Regions from separate parts of the Paenibacillus sp. J31R109 genome, predicted to be linked through region 2. Evidence: riboswitches for the same ligand, from Rfam matches in the RefSeq annotation. Region 2 holds a riboswitch; each other region holds the start of a gene.
What was found. A riboswitch is a leader RNA that binds a small molecule or an ion and turns the genes downstream of it on or off. The one in region 2 is predicted to bind cyclic di-AMP.
Positions count from the first base shown of each region.

Region 1 (6,140 bases), on a different contig from region 2:
AAAACCGTAATCACGCTAAGAATAAGGGGTTGTAAGTGATATATTACATAATTTTGATTTTTGAGTATGTGAGAAGTATTGGAAAAATTTTATCTAAATTCGTTAATAAATTGGAATTTGTAAATCGACAATAATCGACATGAAAGAGGGTTGTATGTCGAATATGTCGAAAACATTTAACATACTAAGGGGGCTATGCCACATGAAAGAAGAGAAAGTGTTTAAGGATCCCGTTCATAAGTACATCTATGTGCAAGATGAAACGATTTGGGATTTAATTAATACAAAGGAATTCCAACGCTTACGCCGTATTCGTCAACTGGGTACGTCCTATTTAACTTTTCATGGCGCTGAGCATAGTCGCTTCTCTCACTCGCTTGGCGTCTATGAGGTTACGCGAAAAATTATTTCGCAATTCGAACGCAATCACTATGAGGATTGGCCGAAGGAAGAGCGTTTGCTCTGTCTATGCGCAGCATTATTGCATGATTTGGGCCATGGACCGTTTTCTCACTCTATCGAGAAGGCTTTTGGTACAAGACATGAGGACTGGTCCTGCCGCATTGTGCTAGGAGATACCGAAGTGAATGAAGTGTTGAGTCGTGTCTCACCTGATTTTCCGAAAAAGGTGGCAGGGGTCATTTGTAAATCCTATAGCGAAGAAATTGTGGTGAGCTTGGTATCCAGCCAACTGGATGCGGACCGTATGGATTATTTGTTGCGTGATGCTTACTTTACAGGAGTAAATTATGGTACGTTCGATTTGGAGCGGATTCTTAGGGTGATTCGGCCGTACAAAGGGCATATTGTGGTCAAAGAAAGCGGTATGCATGCTGTAGAAGATTACCTCATGTCTCGTTATCAGATGTATTGGCAGGTATATTTCCATCCCGTGACCCGAAGTGCAGAAATTTTGTTGCATAAAGTATTTGCGCGTGCTAAGCATTTATATGAAGAAGGCTATACGTTCGGCTTTATGGTTGAACCGATCCTTCATCTCATTCAGAATCGCATTTCCTTAGATGATTATTTGCTGCTCGATGAGTCTGTGATGCAAACGATGCTAACCTTTTGGAGTCAAGAAAAGGATGGTATGCTAGGGGATATGTGCAAGCGTTTCTTAGATCGCAAATTGTACAAGTACAGCACATTTGATGGCGCTCAGGAGCAGCTCATTCAGCGAATGGAAAAAGTAATGCAAGAGGTTGGCTTCGACCCGACTTACTATATGGAAATTGATTTCCCTTCTAATCAATCTTATGACGTGTACAGAGCTGGTGAAAATGATGACAATTTGCCAATCCTTTTATTAGATCATAAGGACAATTTAACGGAGATCACGCAACGCTCGGAGATTGTGAAGTCAATTAGCGGCTTCCAAATGGGTAAGCATCATGTGTACTATCCTGAGGAACTCCTGGAGCGTTTGAATGCGGAAGACTATCCAGATGTATGGGAGATGTTGGGGGAGCAAGATTAAGTGAGGTCAATCAGAGGTTTCAAAATGATAATGGAACACAAAACATATTCAGATACATAAGGGAGAACAGTCATGCTAACGGATTCACACACACATTTAAATGCCGAACAATTTAAAGATGATCAAGAGGAAGTCATTCAGCGGGCGCTAGAAGCAGGCGTGACGAGAATTGTGAATGTCGGCTTCAATCGTGAAACGATTCCTAGCTCCATTGAGTTAGCTGAGAAATACGATTTTATTTATACGACGGTAGGTTGGCATCCCGTTGATGCTATTGATATGATGCCTGGTGATCTAGAATGGATTGAGTCTCTATGTCAGCATGAGAAAGTGGTTGCTATCGGGGAGATCGGTCTGGATTACTACTGGGATAAGTCACCGAAGGATGTTCAGCAGCGGGTATTTCGAGAGCAAATTCGTCTTGCGCGAAAGTTGGGCATGCCGATTGTGATTCATAATCGAGATGCGCATCAGGACATTCTGACGATTCTCAAAGAGGAGAAGGCAGCCGAAGTCGGAGGTATTATGCATTGTTTTTCAGGGAGCTGGGAAACAGCAAAGCAATGTCTGGATATGAATTTCCATATTTCGTTTGGTGGGCCAGTTACGTTCAAAAATGCTGTGCAACCGAAAGAAGTCTTGGCGAAAGTTCCGCTTGATCGTCTACTCATCGAAACGGATGCTCCGTACTTAACGCCCCATCCTTTCCGCGGTAAGCGCAACGAAACAGGTTATGTTCGCTTAGTGGCTGAAACTGCCGCGGAAATTCGAGGGATGTCACTGGAAGAGATCGCTGAGATTACGACGAATAATGCGATACGATTACTCGGCCTCAAGTAAGGCATTTTTCTTGAACTTTCGGCGAAGCACAACGCCAGACGCGAAAGAAATAAGGGCCAGACTTACCAAGGGAACTAGGAGATACAAGATAGGGGTTCCTATCATAAATGGAATCGTCAGGATGACTAGCTGCAGGGTAAGTGTTAACCAGATGATATAAGCAAGGGAGCCAGCTTTAGCTTGTGCTTCCAAAGGGTACATATCGAGCCAGAATGTATATCGATGTGCACGTTCTAATGAAGTAAGCTGAACCATCGAGATGGCCAGCGCAATGAGCAGGATGACACTTCGCGCAGTAGTGGAGTCTGCAACAGCTATAGCTAAGACGCCGATTAGGGTCAGTCGAAGCACAATGGCGAATAACTCAGTGCGAATCAATGTCTTCATATATAAGTAGAGAAACGCCGAATCCTGTCGAAATGAAATCAATCGGGTAAGTCCGCTGATCCATCCTCGGCGGGCTATTCGCGTTGGCAATTGAGGTACATCTACGAACCAGTTGAAGAAGGCGTAGAGTCTAGCTTGTTGCTGCTTCTCTTTGGCAATCAGGTAGTCCCATCCAATCACATATTTGGCTACGTTTCGGAATGCAATCAGCCAAACGAATACAAGAATGATGGCAGCAAGGCTTGCCCATAAACTGCTGTAGTGAAATTGGATTGTAACTAAAGCGATAGTGGCGATCCATCGAAAACAGACAGATATCACCCTTGTTCGTTCAGCAGCAAATCTTCCTTCCTGCCAACTCGCTAATAGGTTCGCTACTTTTAATAGAAGCAACAGAGCTAACATAAGTAAAAATGGCTGTGATTCCGTGCCTAAACAGTGCTTATACAGGGGGCTTAAGGTGACCCAAGCGAGAAATAACCAAATGCCCTGCAACGAAAAGCTATATAGAAAGCTGCTTCGAAAATAGGCACCCATTTCATGTTCGATCCGTAATAGAAACATGCGATCAGCACTGCGAGTCAGCGTTCGGATAGAGCTCGAAGCAATGAGTGGAACGAGCACGAGCAGGACAATCCACAGGTAGGGATAATCTGTCGGAAGACGCTGTAATGTTTTTGCATAATAATAGGAAGAAACGATGACAAGAAACAACAAGAAGCCAATAAAGTTGCTGCGTGCAGCATACTGCCAATACCCCATGGATTCCTTCATATAATGTTGGAAACGCTGCTTCCATAATGCATGTGTGTTAAATGCATGTGTACTATCGGATAAGTGACTCATGCCATGTCTCCTTGAACAAGCTTGTAAAAGATGTCGTCTAATGACGCCTGAGGCAGCTTGGTTTGTTCGCGTAATTCGACTAAATCTCCCTGAGCTACCATACGCCCTTTGTGGAGAATGACATAGCCATCGCAATATTTTTCAATTGTAGACAAAATGTGTGAGGAAATGAGAAAGGATGCACCTTTTTGTTTCATTTTAACCATCAATTCGAGCAAGGAACGAATCGCTAAAGGATCGAGTCCGAGAAACGGCTCATCGATAATATATAAAGAGGGCTCGATCAGGAAGGCATTCATGATCATGACCTTTTGCTTCATCCCTTTGGATAAATGGCTCGCAAAGCTATTCAGTTTGTCTTTCATTTGGAACTGTTCTAACAAGGATTGGGAACGGGTTTCGTAATCCTCCTTGGAAACGCCGTAAGCCATGGCCGTTAATTCAAGGTGTTCGCGTATCGTAAGCTCTTCGTATAGCTCTGGACTTTCAGGTACATACGCATACGTCGCACGGTAAGGTAATGGATCTTCGGCTAACGTTAAACCGTTAATGCGAATGAATCCTTTTTGCGGTTGAAGCAGTCCAAGTATATTTTTGATGGTGGTACTTTTACCTGCACCGTTGAGTCCGATCAATCCCATCATTTCACCTTGACGAATGGAAAAGGTAAGATCATGAAGAACAGGTTTATTGGGTAAATATCCACCGAATAAAGCGTTTACTTGCAAGATGGGCCCCATCTCAATTGCCTCCCTAAATAGCAAATTATTGGTATTTTTTAATCAAATACTTCCAGAATCATTATAAACAAATTTGCATTTTTAGCCTAGTTTTGGTCATTATACTATGAAAAATAGCGTATACGTACGTTATAGTTAGAAAAATGTAGATATAATTGGGTTATATTCGAAAAATAATCAAAATTTAATTGATTTAGCCCTTTTTAACGGGTGTTAATCCCTTTACAGGTTGAGATTAACAGCGTAATATACTTTTCATAATAACTTAATATCCAATTTGCCAAATTTCCATTCGCTGAGTTCCAAATGTGGGAACGGGGGAACCACTGCAAACTTGAATTGCACACCAATGCAGTTTAAGTAAGCAGAGAGTAATAGGGGTGAATCATAGACGTTAAACAAGCAGTTTGCGTCTACGTAGGGCGACTCTCACGTCCGAATCCGTCAGCTAACCTCGTAAGCGTAAGAGAGGTAACGATTGTCGTGCGTGCTATTTGTATTTCACTATGCAAACTAAGCCAGCGAGAAGAGTCCTCTTCTTGCTGGCTTTTTGTCCACATACAGGGTTCTACACAGATCGGAAGACATAAAATAACCCGGAATTCATAGGATGATGAATAGGTAAAAGGGGGGGACGACCAGATTCGGCCTAGGTATATTTTCGGCTGATGATGGCGAGCATGTTAAGTTAAACTAAAAAACCTTAGTCGCGTCAAATTTAATCATGCTGTAACCTGGCGGCGAGGCTTTGAAGGAGGACCGAAGAAGTGGGCAGTATCTCAATTAGCGAGACCCATGTAAAACGATCATCCAGCATGTCCTTCGCATTGCGATGGAAGCATGAAAACTTGCGTTTGATTTTAAGCTTAGCTGTAATCTCAATCGCAATGACTTTCATGTTTTTGGTGTTGTTGTACGGAACGGCTACCAAGAGCGTATCCGTGGTTGTGAATGGACAAGAAACTGTTGTGCACACGAAGCAATGGGTCCTGCAACGCCTACTGGATGAACAAGCCATAACGATTGGTGAACACGATGAAATTTCAGCTGCACTCACGACTAAGCTCAAGGGTGGAGACAAAATTGTTATCGAGCATGCCTCACCAATTCAATTGACTGCTGATGGAAAGACCACCACTGTTTACACAACTGCAAGAACGGTAGAAAGTGCATTGCAACGTTTAAATATTGCACTTGGGGAGACCGATCGTATCACTCCCGAACCGACAGCCGCTCTGACCACAGGCGATGAAATCAAGATCGTCCGTGTGAAAAAAGAGACGGAGGAAGTCTCTGAACCGATCGCATTCGAGACAGAGAAAAAGAATGACGCGTCTTTACTTAAAGGGAAAGAGCAAGTCGTCCAAGAGGGTAAAGAAGGCGTATTGGTCAAGAAGAAAGAAAAGACTTTCGAAGACGGTGTTTTAGTCGCGGAAGCAGTTGTGGGTGAAGAAGTACAAACAGAAAGTGTTAAAAAAGTAGTTTCCGTAGGCACCAAAAACCCTGTGGTTGTTCTCTCTGCCTCTTCACCGAGTGTGGATGAGGTTTCCAAGAACGGTGTGACCTTCGGTTACAAACAAATTCTCAAAAACGTGAAGCTAACAGCTTATTCAGCGGGCGCTGCGTCGACGGGCAAAACCGAAGGCTCCTCGGGCTATGGTAAAACCTACACAGGTACTACCGTGACCGAAGGTCGTACGATTGCGGTCGATCCGAAAGTGATTCCGCTTGGATGGTGGGTATACATCGAAGGAATTGGATTCCGTCGCGCTGAGGATATTGGCAGTGGCGTGAAAGGCCAAATGATCGATGTGTACTATGAAGATCATGGTTATGCTAATAAATTC
Region 1 is NZ_JCAUAR010000024.1:8,960-15,099, forward strand. It holds gene AC58QT_RS32120 (HD domain-containing protein) at 203-1,480, shown strand; gene AC58QT_RS32125 (TatD family hydrolase) at 1,553-2,320, shown strand; gene AC58QT_RS32130 (ABC transporter permease) at 2,303-3,553, opposite strand; gene AC58QT_RS32135 (ABC transporter ATP-binding protein) at 3,550-4,293, opposite strand; cyclic di-AMP (ydaO/yuaA leader) riboswitch at 4,577-4,771, shown strand; gene AC58QT_RS32140 (resuscitation-promoting factor) at 5,061-6,140, shown strand, end outside.
Region 1: another riboswitch for cyclic di-AMP. It lies ahead of AC58QT_RS32140 (resuscitation-promoting factor); the one in region 2 lies ahead of AC58QT_RS20690 (ABC transporter ATP-binding protein).

Region 2 (6,140 bases):
AAGTGGGGGGGAAGTTTGAAGAAATCCCGCTGCGATATCGTCGCTGTATTCCACAGAAGCTAGTGAATTACGCGATGACGCACAAAGTCACACGGATTGTATTAGGTCATTCGAAGCAGACGAAATGGCAAATGTTTTGGCAAGGTTCGGTAATCAATGGACTTTTAAAAAGAGACTTAAATATGGACGTATTTTTGGTTGCGGATCGCGCTGCTCTGGAGGGGGAACGCATACTTCCTGCCCATATTACAAAGGAGAAGGAAGCATATACGTATAGACGCCTGAGTCAACAAGAGGTCGAGGCGAAAATCGAGAAAATTCGGCGAGGCCGTTTCAAAGTTTACATTGGAGCTGCCCCTGGTGTGGGTAAGACGTATACCATGCTTAGGGAAGGCAATGATCTGCTCAAGAAAGGCATTGATGTCCTAATCGGATTACTTGAAACGCATGGGAGAAAAGAAACCATTGAACAGGTCGGCGCGCTTGAGAGCGTACCTCGGGCACAGATCTCATATCAGGGCGTAAAGCTAGAAGAGATGGATACGCAAGCGATCATCGCTCGAAGACCAGAAGTGGTGTTAATTGATGAATTAGCGCATTCCAATGTACCTAGCTCGAAGTATAAGAAACGTTTCGAAGATGTGCTGGAAATTTTGGAAGCTGGCATATCTGTGATATCAACGGTGAATGTGCAGCATCTGGAAAGCTTAAATGACGCAGTGGAACAGCTTACCGGAATTCGGGTTAGGGAAACCGTTCCCGATAGCATCTTGCGTGCGGCGGATGAAGTGCAGCTCATTGATGTTGCTCCTGGAGCTTTACAGTTACGCATGAGAGAAGGCAAAATATATGCGATGGTCAAGGTCGATCAAGCGTTGAACAATTTCTTCAAGACGGGCAACCTGATTGCCCTGCGAGAGCTGGCGCTGCGCGAAATTGCAGATGATGTGGATGAACGATTGGAATCCATGGAACGGAAAAGCTCGCTTCGTGGTCCTTGGCGAAGAAAAGAGGTGATCTACGTATGCATCACGGAAATCTCGCATGCGGATCGTCTAGTCCGACGCGGTTTTCGAATTGCGCATCGCTTGAAAGCCGTATGGCACGTGAGTTTTATCGTGGTGGGCCAAGCGCAAGCGGAGCAATGGAAGCCCCAATTAGAAGTGCTGGAGAAGCTGACGGTTCGGTTAGGCGGTGAGTTTTCCTATAAAGAGGTGAATAGCTCTAAGGAAATTGCACCAGCTTTTGCCATCAAAGCGAATGAAGCGGGAGCGACCCAAATTATCGTATGGAAAGATACGGTGGTTAAAAAGTTAGTGCCATTAATCAATTCGATGGATGTGCTCATTATTTCTGACTATGATAAGCGGCAAGCAACGGGGAGCAGGTGATGAACCTGCTTCCTTTGCTTTCCGCAATCTAACTGGATTTTATACATGCAAATCACGTTTCTTAAAGGAAACATAGGTTAAGATCGTTAACCCAACAATCAAAACCGTGGACAACATGACATAACTTATATCCAGACCTCCACCATACATCACATTCTTGGCTTCATAGTACTTAAAAGGTGTGAGGTACTTCAAAAATTGCAGGGTATCATTCAAGTCAATCGCAATGGACAAAAGAAATGATAGGAGAAGGATGGCCGTCGCAAGGGACGCGGCCTTTTTAGCATTGGTATACACGGCGGCAATCGCCGTTCCTATGACTAAGAAGAGGAGCTGCAGAACAAACATGCTGACCATCACGATAGCGATATTACTTTGTACAGCTTCGCCATGACTATACTTGCCTACAATAAGTAAACTCGAAACCCAAGTAATGATGTTGAAAATGAGAATATTGACGCAGGCACTTAGCAATTTCGCCGTGATGACGGTGCTTCTGGATACGGGTTTCACAAAAAGAAACTCAGCCGTTTTATCGCGTTCTTCCTTGGCAATAATGGTTGCACCCAGCACGGCTGCATGGATCGTGGCCATGACATACAAGTACAGCACGAGGATGGCGAAATATCCGCTTGCCTTCGATAAATCCAAGGCACCTGCACCCATGATGACTTGGAGTGATTTGGGCATTTCAGCGATCAGATCATTGATTTGTCCAGTGGAAGCCGTAGCTTCATACTTGGCCATCCCGCTGGCAAGCAGGAATATGATGCCGATGCTCCAAAAGAAGATAGACTTTTTATAAACGTTCAATTCTCTAAGAAAGATATTCATGTAGGACGATCCGCCTCTCATTCATGTTATACAGCATGGACATCTCTTCTCGTAAATAGGAGATAACTGACTAGCACGAAAACGAAGATAATTCCGGATGCAGCCAATAAATAAGCAGCTTCATAATTCGCATGATGAATAATAAATTTCGTATCGAAATATTTAAATGGCGATAAATATCGCTTAGCCCCACTATCATTGGTTGCTATGATCATGCCGATAAGGAAGAAGGCGAAGACCGTCCCCAGCGACACGGATAGCACAGCTTTTATTCTAGGGAAAACAACGGATACTAAGATGCCTATAGCTAGAAAGATGAGCTGAACAAAGAACAATGTACTGGAAATCATAATGAACAGGTTACCGGAAAACGGATCTGGGGATAGTTGAACCGCCGTAATGATTGCCGTGATCGTATAAATAGCTGATGTAAGCAGTAGTAAGACAACGGCTGCCAGCAGTTTGGCGGTTAGTATGCGTGTACGGCTAACGGGCTTCGTCAACAGAAAATCGGCTGTTTTCTCTCGCACTTCTTTGGAGAGGATTGAGGTTCCCAGAATCATCGCTTGAATGGCGCCACAAAGGGTTATGTACATGAAAATATACGAATAAAAGCCTAGAATCGACCCGAAGCTCTCAATTTCAATGCCGAGTGCTTTTCGAATTCCCTCAGGATACCCTTTCAATATGTTTGAGAACTCTGAAATATCTTTGGAGATGGAGGGGAAAAGGGATAAGAAAAAAATGACAATCAACATGAAAGAAAGCGTCCATATGAGGGTTGTTTTCCTGTAAGCCTTCACTTCGTGCAAAAATATGTTCATTGTCCGATTAGGCCTCCTTTTCGTAATAATGCATGAAGATCTCCTCAAGATCAGGTTCCTCGATCCAAAGATTCTCGATGTCAATGTCAGCGATTCGTTTCATCACATGATTGATATCACCTTTAAATAAGAAACTGGTGGAATGGCCCTTTACTTCAATATTGTTGACGCCAGGCATTTGGAAGTAATCCGAGTCCAACATATAGGCAGAGTCGATCTTAAATTTCTTGTAATTGTTTTCTTTTAGCGTGCTAATTTTCTCTACGGCAACAATCTTTCCTTCTTTAATAATCGCCACGCGATCACACAATCGCTGAACTTCACTTAAGATGTGGGACGAAAATAATATCGTAGCCCCTTTCTTATTTTGCTCTTCGAGCAAATCAAAGAACTTTTGCTGCATGAGCGGATCAAGACCACTCGTTGGTTCATCAAGAATAATGAGCTTTGGTTCATGGAGCAGTCCCTGAACAATGCCCACTTTCTTTTTATTACCTAGAGACAAATCCTCGATTTTCTTCGTGACATCCAGATCCATGATCTCAATTAATTCTTTCATTTTCTTGGAACAGTCTTTTTTGTAGAAGCTTGCAGAGTACTTTAACAGATCAATTACTTTCATGTTGTCATAATAAAACACTTCGGATGGCAAATAACCGATCTCTTGCCTAATCTCAGGGGCGAACTTGACGCTGTCTTTTCCAAAGATACGAGCAGTACCGCTTGTTGGATAAATGAGAGACAGTAACGTTCGAATGGTTGTTGATTTCCCAGCACCATTGGGTCCGATAAAACCGAAAATTTCCCCTTCCTCAATCGTAAAGCTAATGTTGGATATTCCTCTTGCGTTCCCATAGGTCTTCGTCAGATTATTAATTTCGATTACGCTCATCTGGAGGGCCTCCCTTATTTAGTTGATAGTGAACATAGCAAAAAGAAGCCCTAAGGCGTAGAGAAACTCTACTCTCGGACTTCTTCAATGAAAGAAGGTAAGGGTGTGGTTCTCTCTCAAAGCACTTACGAGGTTAGCTGTCGGATTCGGACTTGAGAGCGTCCTACCTAGACATGTTACAGTCCAGGATTCACCCCGTGAAGCCAAGTGTGATTGAAATGGCTTCGGTTGGTTCCCCCGTTTCCCATGATGGGAATTAAGTGTTTAATATTGGAAATATTCATTTGTTAAGTGAATCATACGCCGATCCATGTGGATTGTAAAATGCAAACTTACCCGATATTTTCGGTTTTTTGACCCTCTAGCCGAAAGGCAGTCGATTTCATGAGATGGCCTACTCATTTCTAACGAATTCTACAACGTGACTTCTTTTTAGAGGGATATCAAAGACTTTCCTATGACCAGATGGTAAAAACTGCGAGATATTTTCATAAAAAAGGAAATAGTAGTGCACGCTACAAGTAACGAACGTGGTTGAAGGGGAATATCCCAATGAGTGAACGCGATTTGGTCAGCAAGCTAATCAAAAAGTTAAGTAGAAAACATCCAACAGTTCACAATCAAAGTCAGAATCCGCAACCATCTGAGATCGAAGCAGATCAGCATAAACTGTATAGAGATTTAGAGCAAAATGAAGAAATGCTACGCTCGATTTACCATAATTGCTCAGACGTGGTTTTTCGATCTGTCCGAATTGGTGGAAGAATTAAAGCCATTTTAGTGTATATAGAAGGTTTATCGGATGCCTTAGCTGTTGATGAGTATGTCATTGCACCACTGATCCGGGAGGATTCCGAGCTGAATCATGAGGTTTGGCAGCTAGTCGAGCGAAGAATATCCGTCTCTGAAGTCAATGAAGTACATACGTTTAAGAAATGTGTCGATTATATCTCCAATGGAAATCCTATTCTACTGTGTGACAAGGAAGCGAAAGGGCTTGCATTAGGATTATGCAAATGGGAGAAGCGCGGCATAGAAGAACCTGTCGCTGAAGTGGGCATCAGGGGACCGAGGGAAGGCTTTACCGAAACCTTACGAATCACGACCTCTCAAATACGTCGAATTATTAAGAGTCCTAGGCTCAAAATGGAAGCGATGAAAATGGGGGAGTACACGCAGACAAATGTTGTCCTTGCTTATATAGAAGGACTTGTGGATGAATCGCTATTGGTCGAAGTCAGGAATCGACTACAACGCATTCGGATAGACGGGATCCTAGAGAGTGGCTATATCGAGGAATTGATTGAGGATGCGCCTTACTCTCCTTTTCCTCAGCTGCTTAGTACAGAACGCCCCGATGTGACTTGTGGCAATCTGCTGGAGGGGAGATTCGCCATACTAATTGAGGGAACGCCTTTTGTTTTAATTGCTCCCATTAGCATTTTTTCCTTGTTTCAATCAGCGGAAGATTATTATCAGCGCTTTGTCATCTCTACCTTAATTCGCTGGCTTCGTTATGGTTTTATCCTGATTTCACTCTTGCTGCCATCCGTGTATGTAGCGCTGCTTACGTTTCACCAGGAGATGGTGCCAGGCTCTTTATTGATCAGCATGGCTAGCGCGCGTGAAGCCGTACCTTTCCCAGCGCTCGTTGAAGCGATGTTGATGGAAGTTACCTTTGAAGCGCTTCGTGAAGCGGGCGTACGATTGCCGAAGCAAGTTGGCGCAGCCGTCAGCATTGTCGGAGCACTTGTCATAGGACAAGCGGCTGTTCAAGCTGGTCTTGTTTCTGCTCCGATGGTCATTGTGGTTGCGATTACGGGCATCGCATCCTTTATGGTTCCGCGCTACGTCTCCGGAATTGCCATTCGTATGCTGCGCTTTCCGTTGATATTTCTTGCCGGCACGCTGGGGCTTCTGGGGATTATGATGGGGCTCATCGCCATCGTGCTTCATATGTGCAGCTTGCGCTCTTTTGGCGTTCCCTATTTGTCTTCCCTCACATCTCCAAAGCTGAGTGAAATGAAAGATATTTTGATTCGGGCTCCATGGTGGATGATGGATAAACGCCCACACTTTACAGGGCAGGATTACAACGAGATCCGGCAGGTGCCTGGGCAGAAACCAAGTCCTAAGCAGGATAGCGAAACGTAATGGAAAGAGTGGTGAATCTTCATGCTGGAGAAGGGTCAGATATCA
Region 2 is NZ_JCAUAR010000008.1:141,611-147,750, reverse strand. It holds gene AC58QT_RS20705 (histidine kinase) at 1-1,391, shown strand, start outside; gene AC58QT_RS20700 (DUF2705 family protein) at 1,431-2,225, opposite strand; gene AC58QT_RS20695 (ABC transporter permease subunit) at 2,252-3,049, opposite strand; gene AC58QT_RS20690 (ABC transporter ATP-binding protein) at 3,057-3,941, opposite strand; cyclic di-AMP (ydaO/yuaA leader) riboswitch at 4,048-4,214, opposite strand; gene AC58QT_RS20685 (spore germination protein) at 4,494-6,095, shown strand; gene AC58QT_RS20680 (GerAB/ArcD/ProY family transporter) at 6,117-6,140, shown strand, end outside.

Region 3 (6,140 bases), on a different contig from region 2:
CGAATTGGGCATATTTGTTAAAAACAATGCAATTTGAAGGGAATCTAGGTGTTGCGTCAATGGGGGAAATTGTATTAATTACATGTTACATTTTACTGGTAATCACATTTTTCATAACAAAGAGACGCCTGCATTTATTTGAACTTATCTTCATTTGGCTCCTTACGGTTTTTATGAATGATGCCTACTTTATGATAGTCTCACTTAATTATTCTTACATCGTTCCTTCACTACACTATGGGGATATCTTCTTACGTCTTGTCTACCAACAGATCTTCACTCCTATGATTGTGATTTGGGCTATGGAGCGATGGGTGACGAAGCATGGATTGTTGTACAAGTTAGGAACGGTTATCTTTTATTCACTCGTTCTTATGTTGTTGAAGATATGGTTACATCGGTTGGAGATTATTCAATACTCAGATATGTGGAAATTAGAGTGGTCCTATTTGGAAAGCCTCTTATTGCTTATTGCAACTGGAATAGGACTGCTCATTTTTCGTGCGATTATGCGGAAGGATGGCATACCTTATGAGTCATCTTGACGTTTTGTTTCAACGAAATACCATTTTCACAATGATTTGCCTCGTGCTCGGTTATGGTTTTGTGTGGCTATTGCCGAGAATGATGCCTAGATCCATTAGCCTTCTCATGATGCTTTTTAGCATTGAATCTGCAACAGGATTAGATACGGTCATCGGGGTAAAACCATTTGATTTCTATAACGCGAATATTTTTCCCTATTTTGACTTAGCAGATCTTTTAACATGGAGCCTTTATCCGGTTTTTGGCTATCTATTTGCCTACTACTACAACAAGTTCCGTATCAAAGGGCTTCTGATTCCGCTCTACATCCTCGTATCATCCTTGATTGGAACAGCGTTTGAAGCCTTAAATGTGTATTTCGATGTGTTCCAGTATAATCATTGGAAACTGAGCTACTCTTTCTGCATTTACCTTGTTGTACAGACCTTGACTGTTCTCTTATTTACGAGACTGAAAAAGCATTGGATTGAACAGAAAAGTCAATCGATAAGGAGAATGTATCGAAATTGAGTTCGCGACACGCACAATCACCCCGTAGGCAGCAAGCCTTATTAAGTCAAGATGGATTAAGTAGTCTGAGATGGCAGGATCCCAGGATCATTGCCTGGTGGTCTGCCTCTTTTCCAGGATTCGGACATTTCTTGCTTCATCAGTTTATTCGAGGATTTCTGCTATCTGCATGGGAAGTTGCCATCAATACGCTTGCTCGAATTAATGAAGCTATTTACTATTCGTTCAGTGGACAATTCGAGTTGGCTGCTCAAGTCATCGAACCAAGATGGGCATTTGCGTATGCGATCGTATATCTGTTTGCAATATGGGATAGTTATATCAAGGCGATAGATGCGAACAAACAGTATCACCTAGCGAGATTGGAAGGAGCACGGATCACTTCAAATTTGATGAAGCCGTGGACGATTTCGAATATAAGTATCAAAAGACCTGGTGCAGCGCTATTCAGTTCTTTTATTTTCCCAGGGCTTGGACAGCTTTATAACAACCGATTAGCCTTAGGCTTCTACGGTGTCATGTGGTGGTTTATTTATATGACAATGTCACGATCACATGAAGCTTTGCTTTATTTAATATTAGGCAGGGTATCGCAATCGACATCGCTTTTAGACCCCCATTGGCTTTTGTTTATGCCATCCGTCATCTGCGGCGCCATGTATGATGCTTATATGACGGCTGTTGAGCATAATCGCTTATTCCGAATAGAACAGAAGCAATTTCTGACAGAGTCGTATCCTCATTTCTCATTACACCTGTTTGAAAAGGAGAATGACCCACATGTTGATCATTAGTACATTTGAGCATTCGATCGAGGTGGAGGAAGCGCTAGCAGTTCTGGAGAAGTTGGGGCTATCTCGTCAAGAAATGATGACCGTGATGATGGACAATTACCGTGAGACCTCTGATCGTAATTACAATTCGAATCCAAATAAAAAAACATTAGCTTTTGAGGTTGGCATGGCAACATCGACGGGTGCAACGGTTTTGGGGATAAGCTTCGGCTTCATTCTGTACTGGGGACCGATTATTTGGGGCGTTATTTCCGCTATTTGCGGGTTTCTATTAGGTTTTATTATAACAAGAGTGATTCAAACCAAGGTGCTAAAACATACCATTCGAAAGAAAGAACGCCTACCCGAGCTTGCAATAATCATTCAATGCCATGAGGGACGACTTCAAGAGGTACAGCATGTATTGTGGGAATATCAGGCTTTGTCAGTGGGCAAGATTTATAGTTAATTATGGCAGAAATAATAGAGCGGAAACTTTTTGTGTGCTGAAATGGAAAAATTTGAGTCATGTTTTAAGGATAATCACATGATACAATCGGTTAGATCCATTTTGGATCCAAAACTTAGAAGGCCGAAGCTTTTTTGAAGCACGGGGGAACCAATCTTTGGGGTGAAGCCGCCAACGTGCGGCCGGGTGATTACTCTTTGATCCGAATCCGACAGCTAACCTCGCAGGCCGCAAAAAGGAGAGGTTTTTGCATGAAAAGTTATAAAAAGTTTGTCATTACTGGTGCACTAGGTTTGAGTGTCCTTATGGGGGCGAACGCAGCAGGGGCTGCAACGGCAACACATACGGTGTCCGGTAACGATACCATGTGGTTAATATCTAAGCAATATGGCGTTAGTCTAACTGAACTTATTAAAGCCAATCCTCAGGTTGCTAATCCCAATGTCATTTGGTCGGGGATGAAGCTCAACATCCCAGGAAAGACGAGTACGAATGTTGCGGCCAAACCAGCTGTCACACCTGCACCTGCGCAAACTACGTTCGCTAGTCAAGTTGTTAACTTAGTTAACCAAGAGCGGACTAAAGCTGGACTGAAGCCATTAACCAGTAACACCGCACTTACCGCGATGGCGTTGGATAAAGCGAAAGACATGTACAACAAAGGATACTTCGATCATAACTCGCCAACCTACGGTTCTCCTTTTGATATGATGAGCTCCTATGGCATTAGCTATTCCTATGCAGGTGAAAACATTGCAAAAGGTCAGCAAACACCTCAAGCCGTTATGACAGCATGGATGAACAGCGCTGGTCACCGTCAAAATATATTAAGCCCCAACTTCACGCAAATTGGCGTTGCCTATTATAATGGTGAGTGGGTACAGGAATTCATAAGTAACTAATAAGTGAGGCAGCCTTCCTTTGGGGGGCTGTTTTTTCGTATGAAGTTTTGCTTGGAAAAGGAGATAAGTGATGCGTGTCGAATTGGGAACCGACGAGAACCGAGCAAGGAAATTCGAAGGAAACATGAGGAGAACATCATGATAAAAATAGTTACAGAAATCGAGATTGAAGCACCAATTGACATTTGTTTTGATATGGCAAGCAATATAGATATCCATACACAAACCGTTTGGCCTCATACCAAGGAAAGAGCGATCGCCGGAACAACTAGGGGTCTGATAAGCGGAGGGGAAACGGTCACTTTCGAGGCACGGCATTTCTTCATACGGCAAAAGCATACGTCGCTCATCTCCAATTACGTTCGTCCTTATCACTTTGTTGATGAAATGCTGAAAGGTACTTTCAAAAGCATGCGGCATGAACATGAGTTTATTGATTTGGGAGATAGAACTTTAATGAAAGATACATTATGTTTTGAAGCTCCATTAGGGTGGATAGGATGGGTCGTTGAGCGAGTAGTTTTGAAAAATTATATGAAGCGATTCTTGATGTATCGGAATCAACAATTGAAGATTCTAGTTGAGAAATCGTAGTGAAAAGGAGCGCGCGGCGATATGGGGAGTGTAATCACACGTTTAATTCATAAGGATGAGTTAAGTGAACTGTTAACCTTGTATAAGCATTTGCATAAGCAAGATCCTGAACTTGTTTGGGACAATAATCTAGAAGCACTTTGGGATGAAATCATGAATGACACCTATATGAAAATTATTGTTGTGACACGTGATGACGTGATCGTTTCCTCTGTCGTTTTGACAATAATTAAAAATTTAACTAGAAATGCAAGACCGTATGCACTTATTGAAAACGTAGTCACACATGAACAACATAGAAACAAGGGATTTGCAAGAAAGGCAATGGATAAGGCAATAGGAATAGCTACGGAATTTAACTGTTATAAGGTTATGCTCATGACGGGGTCGAAGAGAGATGAAGTACTTCGTTTTTATGAAAAGTGTGGATTTTCCCAAGGGAAAAAGACAGGATTCATTCGCGAGTTGGAGTGAAGCCGGATTGCTGGAATGGATAGTTTTCAGCATGTGTAAGGAGGGAAGGAAGTCCAATGAAATTTTATATTGCATCAAGTTTCAGGAATATCAAAAATGTCAGAGAAGTCGCAGACAAATTGAAGTCACGAGGATTTAGGCAAACTTATGACTGGACTATGCATGCTGCCACGACTACTCTCCAAGAACTCGCGGAAATCGGTCAAAGTGAGATGAGGGCTGTATTGGAAGCAGACGTATTCATTATCATGTTGCCAGCGGGGAAGAGGAGTCATGTTGAAATGGGACTTGCTTTAGGAGCCAAGAAGACAATTATATTGTATTCTCCTACGTCTGAGCTAAATGATATCGAAAAAACGAGTACTTTTTATCAGTTGCCAGAAGTGCATAGAATCATGGGAAGTATAGAGAATTTGGTTTCTCACTTAAAAGGGGAACCGCCGACTTATCCGCTCGAGTAAGTCGAAATATTCGACTTACAGGAGCGAAAACATCGCATTGGAGAGCTGTAAGTCGAAATATTCGAGTTACAGGCTCGCAAACAGCGAATCGGAGAGCTGTAAGTCGAAATATTCGACTTACAGGCTCGGAAGCATTGAAGCGAAGAGCTGCAAGTCGAAATATTCGACTTACAGGCTCGGAAGCTGCTGCGAATCTGAGAAGAGTAAGTCGTACCTCGACTTAAACGTCTGAAACATCCACAAATTCACGTCCCACAAGTCAGCCACCGGCTGCCTCGTGTAAGGCTGCACCTGCAAATACGGCGGCGGTCCGAATTCGGGCGTAAAGGTCATTGTATCCGCACCGGCATCGAATCGGTGTTGGCAGATTCTCAACCATAAGTCGATGAAAGTCTCCACATGCGCGGCGAATTCAGGTGCCCGCGGGTCCGACACTTGCGGCCCTTCCTGATACCCGACGCGCCCATGGATATGAATGGCTCGCGATATGCTCAGCCGAACATCCTCGTCGTCGGGGCTCGGCATGCTTTCGCAAGCCGCGCACCAATGGCTGAAATCAGCGCCGATCGCAAGCGTCGGCAGCTGCTTCAACACGGCGGCCGTTTGCCACGGCGTGAAAAAAGCTCGACCCCGATGCGTTTCGTGCGCGATCGGAATCCCGATCTCTTGCTCCACTCGCAGCGCCGCTTCGAAGAAGCGCAACTGCTCGTCAGCTGTCATTCGATCGGCTGCGCTGTGCGAATTGATCAGAACAGGCCGCAGTTCCGCCGCGCGAAGGACTTGCTCTCGGAAGGAGCGGCTATGATCCGGTCCCCGCGTCACCACTTGTGCAATGAACGACAAGTTCATGTTGTCTAAGTCTTTTCGAAACGTACGATCATCCTTCGGATCCGCAGGCGGGGTATATTCTACACCGACATATCCAGCCTCAGTGACCCCAGCTAATTTCCCTTCCCAGCTCCCATTCCATTCCCACAAAGATTTATAACCGCGTAATTGCATAGTCAATTCTCCTTATCTGATAGCTCTATAGCATTATCTTTGAGTATAGATCGGGAGACGCGTATAAAACTTATGGTATCTTCAGCAATACGCAACCTATTTTCACCAAGACAAATGTCTGTAGGCAGTTGGGGATAAATTCGTCCATCGTTTGAATTGTTTGCTAAATTGCGACAAATCCTTATACCCCAGCTGATCGGCGATATGCTCGATAGAAAGTGTAGGGTCCATTAGCATTAGCTTAGCTTGACGGAGCTTTACTGTGCTTAAATAGTGACGTGGCGAGACGCCATAAGCTTTGTGAAAAACGCGATTACAGTGAGCGGGACTATAACCAAGCTGTTTGGCTATGTGTGTGATTCGAAAAGGTTCCTGCCCTTTCAGGGTTGATGCTTGATGTTCAATGCGT
Region 3 is NZ_JCAUAR010000002.1:57,981-64,120, reverse strand. It holds gene AC58QT_RS05880 (hypothetical protein) at 192-545, shown strand; gene AC58QT_RS05875 (hypothetical protein) at 532-1,056, shown strand; gene AC58QT_RS05870 (hypothetical protein) at 1,053-1,850, shown strand; gene AC58QT_RS05865 (hypothetical protein) at 1,837-2,298, shown strand; cyclic di-AMP (ydaO/yuaA leader) riboswitch at 2,410-2,543, shown strand; gene AC58QT_RS05860 (CAP domain-containing protein) at 2,550-3,200, shown strand; gene AC58QT_RS05855 (SRPBCC family protein) at 3,339-3,794, shown strand; gene AC58QT_RS05850 (GNAT family N-acetyltransferase) at 3,816-4,268, shown strand; gene AC58QT_RS05845 (group-specific protein) at 4,325-4,729, shown strand; gene AC58QT_RS05840 (sugar phosphate isomerase/epimerase family protein) at 4,898-5,731, opposite strand; gene AC58QT_RS05835 (helix-turn-helix domain-containing protein) at 5,834-6,140, opposite strand, start outside.
Region 3: another riboswitch for cyclic di-AMP. It lies ahead of AC58QT_RS05860 (CAP domain-containing protein); the one in region 2 lies ahead of AC58QT_RS20690 (ABC transporter ATP-binding protein).